Regions from separate parts of the Ornithinibacillus liuyingii genome, predicted to be linked through region 1. Evidence: a T-box and tRNA genes for the amino acid it is inferred to sense, from the RefSeq annotation. Region 1 holds a T-box; the other holds one or more tRNA genes.

Evidence for each region. The T-box of region 1 lies ahead of leuS (leucine--tRNA ligase). A T-box ahead of a tRNA ligase gene usually reads a tRNA of that ligase, here a tRNA-Leu.
Region 2: it has a tRNA-Leu gene. The T-box ahead of leuS (leucine--tRNA ligase) is inferred to sense a tRNA for this amino acid. The anticodon was not compared.

What each region holds. Positions count from the first base shown of each region.
Region 1 is NZ_JBPWOS010000012.1:124,105-129,940, reverse strand. It holds gene ACSKT4_RS16150 (hypothetical protein) at 71-832, shown strand; gene leuS (leucine--tRNA ligase) at 885-3,296, opposite strand; T-box leader at 3,413-3,627, opposite strand; gene mnmM (tRNA 5-(aminomethyl)-2-thiouridylate-methyltransferase MnmM) at 3,798-4,355, shown strand; gene ACSKT4_RS16135 (gamma carbonic anhydrase) at 4,373-4,903, shown strand; gene metK (methionine adenosyltransferase) at 4,947-5,836, opposite strand, start outside.
Region 2 is NZ_JBPWOS010000017.1:39,107-44,942, reverse strand. It holds gene ACSKT4_RS18270 (DUF3231 family protein) at 1-531, shown strand, start outside; gene ACSKT4_RS18265 (hypothetical protein) at 541-1,020, shown strand; tRNA gene ACSKT4_RS18260 (tRNA-Leu) at 1,114-1,195, shown strand; gene ACSKT4_RS18255 (hypothetical protein) at 1,421-2,218, opposite strand; gene ACSKT4_RS18250 (MBL fold metallo-hydrolase) at 2,215-3,306, opposite strand; gene ACSKT4_RS18245 (ABC transporter permease) at 3,306-4,958, opposite strand; gene ACSKT4_RS18240 (ABC transporter substrate-binding protein) at 4,998-5,836, opposite strand, start outside.

The DNA of each region.
Region 1 (5,836 bases):
ATCGTATAGCATTTGACTATTTTACAAACGCTATCCTTACCTACCAAATAAAATGATGAAGGAGTGACCCATGAAAAAGTTAGCCTATCCACTATTAGTATTCGTAATCTTGTTCATCTTGGGAGCTTATTCCATAAATGCAGCAGAATATGATACAAAATCAGAACTCCACGTGATTAAGACTTATGAAGAAGATGTAACAGGTAATGGTTTAAAGGAAGTAATCGAATTAAAGGGTATTTTATTTTCACCTGATTCGAATTATTACCGAGACATTGTAGCAGTTATTACATCAAGTGAGAATCATGTTTGGGAAATCCCGTACATGGGAGGGTATAATCCAACCCTTAAGTTTATTGATTTAAACCATGACAAGGTAAATAATATCTTTTTTCAAAGTTCCACCGGAGGAAGTGGTGGATTGTACCAGTACCATCTGCATACCTTAATTCAAAACAAACTAACAGAATTACCACTACCAGAACAACCTTTTGTAAAAGGAGGATTCCTCGATAGCTTTAAAGTAGAGATAACCATTTCACCTAACACGAAACCAACTATTGTAAATGTACAGGATAGAAAAGAAGAGTATATACGCCTAGGCATCTATAGTGAAGAAGGAAAAGTTATAAAGAAAACTTCTACAATGGTTGATCCAATAGCTTTTTTCGAGCCTAAATTTATTAGTAAAAGCAAAGGCTATGGATTAAAAAGTTATCAACAAGTAAGTGGTGCAAATCATGCTGACCAGTTAGGAACTGTTGAGTCATTGTGGTACTACGATAGAGATAAATGGATTTTACTTCAAACAAAATGGATGCCAAGTAATTAATAGATACAATAAAGGCTCCTAATAGAGAATATCCTGTTAGGAGCCTTTCACATTAATTTGCTACTATATTAACTAATTTCCCTGGTACTACAACAACTTTTCTAATTGTCTTTCCAGCAATCCATTCTTGAATCCCTTCATCTTCTAACGCCAATTTCTCTAGTTCATCTTTAGAGATATCTTTAGCCACTTGAAGTTTAGAACGAACTTTACCCATGACTTGAACAACAATTTCCACTTCATCTTCAACCAATTTAGATTCATCATAAGTCGGCCAAGCTTCATAACTAATTGTTCCTTCATGACCTAGGCGACTCCAAAGCTCTTCGGCAAGGTGAGGTGCTACTGGAGATAGTAGTTTGACAAATCCTTCTACATATTCTTTAGGAAGCTTCTCAGATTTATATCCCTCATTAATAAATACCATCATTTGAGAAATACCAGTATTGAAATGTAGATTCTCAAAATCTTCGGTAACCTTTTTAACTGTTTCATGGTATACCTTTTCTAGTTCTGGACCAGTACCGTCAACAATTTTACTAGAAAGACCGCCATTATCATCAATAAATAGACGCCATACACGATCTAGGAAACGACGCGCTCCATCAAGTCCATTGGTAGACCATGCGACTGAGGCTTCTAGCGGTCCCATGAACATTTCATAAAGGCGAAGGGTATCTGCGCCATGAGATGAAATAATATCATCTGGATTTACTACATTCCCTTTTGATTTACTCATTTTCTCATTACCTTCACCAAGAATCATCCCTTGGTTGAAGAGCTTCATAAATGGTTCTTTAGTTGGAACGACACCGATATCGTATAGGAATTTATGCCAAAAACGTGCATATAGCAAGTGAAGTACCGCGTGCTCTGCTCCACCGATATAAATATCCACTGGCAGCCATTTTTTAAGTAGTTCAGGATCTGCTAGTTTTTCACTATTATTTGGATCAATGTAGCGTAGGAAATACCAGCAGCTCCCAGCCCATTGTGGCATTGTATTTGTCTCACGACGACCTTTTTTACCTGTCACAGGGTCGACCACATTCACCCAGTCACTATTAGCAAGTGGCGATTCCCCAGTCCCAGATGGTTTTATTTCCGTCATAACAGGAAGCTCTAGAGGCAATTCCTCTTCTGGAACGGTAGTTATTGTTCCATCTTCCCAATGAATAACTGGAATTGGTTCACCCCAATAACGTTGTCTAGAGAATAACCAATCACGAAGGCGGTATGTTACTTTCTTTTCCCCTACCCTCTTCTCTTCAAGCCATTCAATCATTTTAGAAATTGCTTCTTCTTTATTTAGATCATTTAGAAAATCTGAGTTTACGTGCTTTCCATCTCCTGTATAGGCTTCCTTCGAAATATCGCCACCTGCTACTACTTCTCTAATCGGTAACTTAAATTTAGTAGCAAATTCGTAATCTCGTTCATCATGTGCAGGAACAGCCATGATTGCACCAGTACCATAGGACATTAGCACATAATCTGCGATCCAAATAGGCATTTTCTCTTGATTCACAGGATTAATAGCATATGCACCACTAAATACACCAGTTTTATCCTTTGCTAAATCTGTTCTTTCAAGGTCCGACTTCGTTTGAACATTCTCCAAATATTGTTGAACTGCTTGTTCTTGATCAGGAGAAGTAATTTTCGCTACTAGTGGGTGTTCTGGTGCAAGAACAGCATAGGTTGCGCCAAACAACGTATCAGGTCTTGTAGTAAACACTGTAAATGTCCCGTCATGTCCTTCTATATGAAACGTTACTTCTGCACCTTCCGAGCGACCAATCCAATTACGTTGCATGTCTTTAATGCTTTCTGGCCAATCCACCTCATCTAAATCTTCTAGAAGTCTATCGGCATATGCTGTAATTTTCAACATCCATTGTTTCATTGGCTTACGAATTACGGGGTGTCCACCACGTTCACTTTTCCCATCAATAACCTCTTCATTAGCAAGAACGGTCCCAAGAGCCGGACACCAATTCACTGCTACTTCATCGATATAAGCCAGACCTTTTTCATAAAGTTTTGTAAAGATCCATTGAGTCCACTTGTAATAATAAGGGTCTGTTGTACTAATTTCTCGATCCCAATCATAAGAGAAACCAAGTTCTTGAATCTGTCTTTTGAAGGTATTGATATTCTGTTGTGTAAATTCTGCTGGGCTATTTCCGGTATCTAGTGCATATTGTTCAGCAGGAAGCCCGAATGCATCCCACCCCATTGGATGAAGAACCTCGTAGCCTTGCATACGCTTCATTCGAGAAATAATGTCTGTAGCAGTGTATCCTTCTGGATGACCAACGTGAAGGCCCGCTCCAGATGGATATGGGAACATGTCTAATGCATAAAATTTCTTCTTGTCTGTATTCGTGTTCGTCTTAAAAGTTTTGTTCTCTAGCCAATATTTCTGCCATTTCTTTTCAATTTCATGATGATGAAAACTCATTACTTTTCCTCCTTTTATTGTGGGTTTTTCGTACTTTCCTTCAGTTACTATCTTAGAAAATGCAAATACAACATCATCTAATAAACCGAAAAAATAAAAAAAGCCCCTCATCCCTATAAAGGGACGAGAAGCTGTATTTCCCGCGGTACCACCCAAATTAACGAATTCATTCGTTCACTCGTATCCTTAACGCGGATTAACGGCAGGAACTACTTGGGTTCACTCCTGCAGCATTAAAGGCGAGTTCGCAACTTCTCAGGGACAATTCACACCAACCATTGTCTCTCTTAGCCTGAGTACCATTACTACTACTCCTTCGCATCGCATTTCCATATTTACATAAAATTTTAATGAATACTATTAGCTTTGTCAAGATATTCCTTTTTTATTATAGTATTAGATGAACTATTACAAACTAATTACATGGCATATAAGTTTTTAAAAGTGTTTTTACGTGCTATTCTAAACACAGACTCAATTTATGCATAAGGGGACCCGAGGATGAAAAGCATTTTAAACTACTCACATCATTTATTAGAAGAAATCATTTCTCCTGGAGAGACCGTTATTGATGCAACATGTGGTAACGGAAATGATACATTATTTTTAAGTAAGCTAGTAGGAGACACCGGAGAAGTTATTGCCTTAGATATTCAAGAACAAGCTATTGATAATACCGATCGATTATTAATGGAGCACAACTGCTCCAATGTATCACTTGTATTAGACAGTCATGAGAATATTGGCGATTATTTATTTCATGATATTGAAATAGGTGGTGCTATCTTTAACTTAGGCTACTTACCGAAAAGTGATAAGTCTATCATTACAAAAGGGGAGTCCACCGTAAAAGCTATTGATACCATATTAAAGTACCTTAAAAAAAATGGTCGAATTATTTTAGTAGTATACTATGGACACGAAGGCGGGCAAGATGAAAAAAATACGATATTAAAGCACGTCATTTCCCTGAATCAAAAACAATATAGTGTACTGCAATATGGATTTATTAATCAAAAGAATAATCCACCATTTATCATAGCAATACAGAAAAAATAGTCAAGGAGGGATATTGAGTGATTCATCATTATCAAAATATCGCACCTAAGATACATCCGACCGTTTTTATTGCAAAAGACGCAGTAGTAATTGGAGATGTCACAATTGAAGAAGAAACTAGTATTTGGTTTAAAACTGTTATCCGAGGAGACGTTGCTCCAACTAGAATCGGTAAACGAGTTAGTATTCAAGATTTATCTATGCTACATCAAAGTCCTAATAATCCTCTTATCATTGAAGATGATGTTACTGTAGGACACCAAGTTACCCTTCATTCTTCTATTATACGAAAAAATGCTTTAATCGGTATGGGGTCGATTATCTTAGACGGGGCAGAAATTGGGGAACATGCTTTTGTTGGTGCGGGAAGTCTAATTCCACCTGGCAAAAAAATTCCACCTCATACATTAGTTATGGGACGCCCTGCCAAAGTAGTTCGCGAATTAACGGACACGGATTATCAAGAGATGGAACGAGTTCGCAAATCCTATGTCGAAAAAGGACATTATTATAAGTACCATACTGATTTAGGGCTTGATTTTTCCTAATAGCAAAGGCTTAGAACACTGGGTTCTAAGCCTTTTAAATACATTATTTAACTTGTGCTAATAACGCGTCTACTTTATCGGTTTTTTCCCAAGGAAATTCTACATCTGTTCTACCGAAATGACCATATGCTGCAGTTTGCTTATAGATAGGTCTTTGTAAATCTAGCATGCGGATAATTCCAGCTGGACGTAAATCAAATATATCGCGAACAGCATTAACTAATACCTCTTCGCTTACTACTCCGGTACCAAACGTATTAATGGAAATGGAAACCGGTTCTGCAACACCGATTGCATATGCAAGCTGAACTTCACATGAATCAGCTAATTTAGCAGCTACAATATTTTTCGCCACATAACGAGCAGCATAAGCAGCTGAACGGTCTACTTTTGTAGGATCCTTCCCACTAAAAGCACCCCCACCATGGCGTGCATAGCCACCATACGTATCGACAATTATTTTTCTACCAGTTAAACCTGCATCCCCTTGTGGACCTCCAATAACGAATCTTCCAGTCGGGTTAATAAAGTATTTCGTTTCATCATCTAATAATTCTGCAGGTACTACTGGCTTAATGACGTGCTCGATCAAGTCTTTTTCAATCTGTTCTAAAGTAACACTTTGTGAATGCTGTGTAGAAATGACAATCGTATCAACTCTTACTGGATGATCCTCTTCATCATATTCAATGGTTACTTGTGTTTTTCCATCTGGACGAAGATAAGCTAGCGTACTGTCTTTTCTAACATCACTTAGCCGTTTAGAAAGTTGATGCGCTAAAGAAATTGGTAACGGCATTAATTCTTTTGTTTCGTTACAAGCAAAACCAAACATCAATCCTTGGTCTCCTGCTCCGATTGCATCAATTTCACTCTCTGTCATTTTTCCAAGACGTGCTTCTAACGCTTGGTTTACCCCGCTTGCGATATCTG
Region 2 (5,836 bases), on a different contig from region 1:
AAAAAAGCGGGTTACATAAAGAAACAACGCTTTTTGACTGGGTGGTTTGGTGAAAGAAGACCACTAAATGGGATGGAAATCTCGAACTTATTTTCAAATATTCTCCGTAATGCATTGGAGATTGCAACGTTAATTGGTTTTGCGCAAGTCGCTAATTCTAAGGAAGTAAGGCAGTATATGGAAAGAGGGAAGGAAATAACAGCAAAACATGCTGAAGTGTTAGGTTCTGTTATGCGTGAAAATGATCTTCCTGTTCCAATGACATTGGAAACAGAAGTTACAGATTGTACCACCTTTGTTTTCTCTGACAAATTAATTATGTATCATACAACAACATTAAATGCAGCTGTATTAGGATTTTACGGGTTTAGTTTAGCTGCGAGTCATCGACGTGATTTAGGGCACCAATATACCCGATTAAGTACAGAGATAACGGCGTATTGTGAGGATGGGGCAAATATTATGATAAATAATGGCTGGTTGGAGGAACCACCTATGGCGTCGGATCGACAACAATTAGCAGATGGGTAGTGTGTTTAAATGGCAAGGGATAAAAAAATGGAGGTTTTGTTTTGGAGTATTGCGTTACCTGGGTTTGGACATTACTTAAATGGAAAGCTTTTTAAAGGGACAGTTCTAATTATATTAGAATTCCTCGTTAACGTTCAATCCGGTTTGAATTATGCCATACTTCCAAGTTTTCATGGAGAGATTCATGAAGCTATTTCTGCTACCAATTTTCAGTGGCTGATGTTTTATCCATGTATCTATTTGTTTGCCATCTGGGATGCTTATCGAGATGCGGGGGGTGGAAATGAACCATACGCATTTATTCCATTTGTTTTTTCAGCTTATATAGGAACTATTGGGGTAGTCTATTCCCCGACATTTAATATTAATGGAGTATATTTCGGCGTGATTTGGTTGCCTATTATCTTTCTAATTCTTGGATTTCTTATAGGAAAGATTATTCGATTCATTATATTGAAACAGGTAAATAGGAAAGAGAAAGTAAGCTAATGTAATGTGGTTAAACAATTTTTGGTTGACTTCTATTGCCATTCCGTGCTATATTAATATTTGTCAGTCAAGACATTCGTCAATTATTAATATGCCGGTGTGGCGGAATTGGCAGACGCGCACGACTCAAAATCGTGTTCCTTCGGGAGTGTCGGTTCGACCCCGACCACCGGTATCTATAACAATTTGTAAAACAAAATCGAAAAGACCTTAAACACCCACGAGCATTACTATATCAATGTTCATGGGTGTTTTATTTCTAAATGTACTCTGCTTCGGCTGAAAAAAATAACTCTAGAATATTATCTCCATCATACACAAAAGTACCCTATAGATAGACTTTTTTTAAAAGGTCTACTCTATAAGGTACTTCCTAAAATAAACAAGCTCTCTCTTTACTCTAGCGATCCATCACAAATCCAGTTTTAGATGTTTGGTTTTTACTTAGCCAACCTTCCTCGCTCAATTTGTTAAACCAAACTGCTTCAATTTGGTCAGCCTCAGCTGGATCATCTGTTTTCGTTGAAATTTCCGCAATGGTTTCACCTTTATAAGACCATATTTCTACATCTGCATCAAAACCAAGAAAATGGCCTTCATAAGTATGTGCTAAAGCTGGACCATACGGTATCGTGTTAGCTAACGTTTCACGATACCAATTTTCATCATCCCATTTTCGATATTTTTTCGGTGCTTCTTCTTGGAACAAGTTAATAGCGTATGCTGGATCGATTAGATCAAAGCGTAATATGTCATCTTTTTTGAATTTTTTCTTACGGCTGATCGAAAAGGTATCTACACCTTCCTTACGATCATTTTCAAATTTGTAATTGGACATATCACCGTGGAATCCTTTTTCACTTGCTTCCTCAATTGCATCAGGTACAGCTATTCCTGGAAATACTTTCTTATAGGTAATATTTGTTTTCTTATCACTGGCATAGACACGAAGACGATGGATATAGCCTAGCTTACGAAATGTCTGATCAGGAGTATCAAAATAATAGACCTTTACATCTTCATCATGTTCCGCATCGAAAATATCGAGCATCTCATTAGTGCTTGGAAAAGAGTTCAAATCAAGATTGAATTTCACTTCGAAGCCAGGTTCAATATCACTTGCAGCATAGGCTGGTGTAGCAACTACACCTATCATCACAGTTAATAAAAAGCTAAACAAAATAATAATTTTCTTCATCGTACAAGCCCTCCAGTTACATCATTTTTTGGATGTATTACATGTAAAATCGTTTCTAAATCCTTTTGCTTGCTATGGAAAAAAATAAATCTCTTAGCATCAATAGTTCGGATTAATGTTTGCACATCTTTCTTATCAGGATGTGATTTGTAAAAAGGAGACTGCTCACTTTTATATAAAGATGTGTTGATTTCATGAAAGCCATTTGGTTTGCTTCTTAATAAGTAGATTCCAGGTTTTCTTGTTCCTGAACATATTTCAAGACGTTCGCTCTGCAGCAATGCCTTTAGTTCAGAGATTCTTTCTGTTTGTATGTTATCGATGTTTTCCAAGTAGTCATATAAATGTTGATATAGTGTACGATCAATCATAAATTGTCTGTCAGGAAGTGCTTGAAATAATAAAAATAGCAAGTCACAGGCTTTGCCAGAAATCGTAATAGGAATGAGATATTTCTCTTTTGGATTTTCCATTTCTGCCAAAATATTAGTAATACTTTTCTGGTAGGGCATTGTTTGTGCGCCGTTTCCACTATCGATGAGTGCAACATCATAATGGTGCCTATTTGGTGTGTCTGTCACTAATAATGGCGAAGCAAGCGCAATATCACCAGAATAAAAGATTGCATGCTCTCTTAGATAAATGATGTACCAGATGCTTCCGAGCATATGTCCGCTGTAGCCCCACGTAATCGCGAGATCCTTTGTTATATTGATTCGCTTTCCTCTTGTATTTTTGTCAAAGGAACGAAACTTTAACAGATCAATCGATTCAAAACCTGACTTATTTTGCCAATTTGCCATAATAGCTGGCATTTGTTTTAAACTTGCTTCTGTCATCCATACGTCACCTGTAAAGCCTTTTGCTGCCAACATAGGCAGTGCCCCGATGTGGTCATTATGAACGTGTGAAATAAATACTGCTTGAATGGATTGTGCAATCTCCTCCGTAATAGGCGGATATACCTCTGGATTTCCGTTTCGTACACCACAATCAAGCATAATGCGTGTGTTGGTTAGTTTATCTTCTAGTAAAAAGCAATTTCGCCCATATTCTCCTACCCCTCCAAGGGCCAATACATCAATCATTAGCTAGTGCGCAATGCCTTTCGTTGTAAGAGTTCAATCAAAAAGATACAAAGTATGGTTATCAGTACCGTGATGACAGCCATTGCCATTCCTTTTGATACATCACCTTGTTCAAATTGGCTAAAAATAAAGGTGGCACTAGTTTCAACTGATGGAGGGAGAATAAGTAAGGAACCAACTAGTTCACGCATTGATATAATAAAGGTCATCATCCAACCGGCTAAAATACCTTGTCCTAATAATGGTAGCCACACTTTCAAAAGAATCATCCAATTATTTTGAGCAAACACTGCATTTGATTGGTGAATCGATGGATGAAGTTGGGAAAGAGCAGATTTCGTATATTGAACAGAATAAGGTAAAAACAACACAATATATGTTAAGATTGGCATCCAATTTGTATTATAGATGGTTGTAGGAAGCCATGCTGCATTCCAAAACAGAATAAGTCCTACGACGAAGACAATTCCAGGAATGATATTTGATAACAAGCTAGTAAAATCGAGAAACTGTTGTGGTTTCCTTTTGCCATCTTTAATATATAATGCTGCACAGAATCCGATGCAAGCCGCAATAGTAGAAGCGACAAAGGCAAAATTAATACTGTTCATCAATGCTTGAAAACTAGATGAACCAACTGTAAAAAGATCTGTATAGTGACTAAATGTTACGTTACTCATGCTTAGGGCTTCCCCACGAACCTTTAATAAAGAAGTAGCGATAATTGAAAAATAGGGTATACCAATTGATAATCCTAGAATGATTAACACATATCCTGAAGAAACGATTCGGATGATGAGTGAATCCTTAACTTGGTTAGCGATTGTTGATTTGCCTGAAAGTGTACCATAAGAATGTTTACGGCTAATCACATTTTGAATATACCAAATAAGCATACAAACACTTAGTAAAATAAGTGATAGACTTGTAGCGGCAGAAATATTAATCGGCCAATGAGACAGATAACCATGAATTTCTGTTGTAAAGACATCATAGCCAATCCTCTTACCGAAAGTGGCAGGGGTTCCGAACTCTGCCAACGTCTTAATGAAAACAAGTAAAGCAGCCATCACATAACTTGAGATTAGTAGTGGCAAGATGGCACGAATCCAGTTCATAATGGGATTGCCACCATAAATTAATGTCGCATCCTGAAAAGAGCCATCAATTCGGAGTAAAGCGTTTTTTAACATTAAATAGAGAAATGGGTATAGATGCATACTCATGATAAATACCATTCCAGCTACACTGAAAAAGGTAAACGGTGCCTCTGATTGGAAAATCTGTTCATAATAACCATTATGTTGCATAAACAAAATCCAGCCCATTGAACCAATATAGGGTGGTGTCATAAATGGAATAGTGAAAACAATATCTAACCAGTCGTATTTAGCTAAAAATGTTTTTGTTCTAATAATGGCTAAAGGTAGTGCGATACAGGTCGTTAGTGCAATGACGTAAAGACCAAGCAATAATGAATTTTGCATCGTTTTGACAATACTATTGTTTTGTAAGACAGATAGCAATGAATCAAATGAGAGAGTGCCATCTTTAAAAAAAGTATAGCCGAGCACCGCAAGAAGTGGTGCTACAGCTAATATACTAAGTATAATAAACAAAGCCGTAAAAGGGGCATGTCTACGTACAATCATACGTATTCCTCCAGTGTGTTACATCATTGTCTAGAAGTTTTAATTCATTGATGAGAACTTATTTAATGTTTCTACTTGTTTTTCTTCCGCATTTTCCCAATCAACAGGTAGTGTTGGAATCTCATTTAATGCAGGACGGTCATTTAATTTAATCGCATTATTACCAGGTAGAATGTAAGCATTTGCTACCATTTCTTGTGCTTTATCAGATAATAAGAAATCCATAAATGCTTTTGCACCTTCAACATTTTGTGCATCTGTTAGTATACCGGCAGCACGTGGGCTGATAACTGTACCACTTTTAGGATAGTAAATATCAACTGGTTCACCATCATTTTTCGCTTTGTATGTCATATAATCGACAGCAGATACAACGACATCTTTATCACCTGTTATAACAGCATTCAATGATTCTTTATTTGCTCCAGCGATAAGTAAGTCATTGTCCATCCAGCTTTGAATCGTATCCCAACCATCATCATTGGCATTTGTTAAACCATAAAGAAAGTCAACAGCAGAACCAGAAGAAGTTGGGTCAGGCATTGTTACACGACCTTGCCATTCTGGTTTACTGAAATCACTCCAATCGGCATCGATAGAATCTACTTGGTTTGTGTTATAAGCAACACCAAGAGCAGCAGCGCTATAACCATAATAATAGTGTTCTGGATCACTCCAATCAGGATTGATGCTGTCACCGTTCTCTGCTTCATATGCTTGTAATTTACCCTCTGATTTTAAACCTTCCATAGATGGTACAGAAGCTAATACAACAACATCTGCCACAGGATTATTTGCTTCCGCCTCTAGACGAGATAAAATTTTTCCTGTTGTACTTTGGAACATTTCTACTTTAATTCCTGTTTCTTCTTCAAATG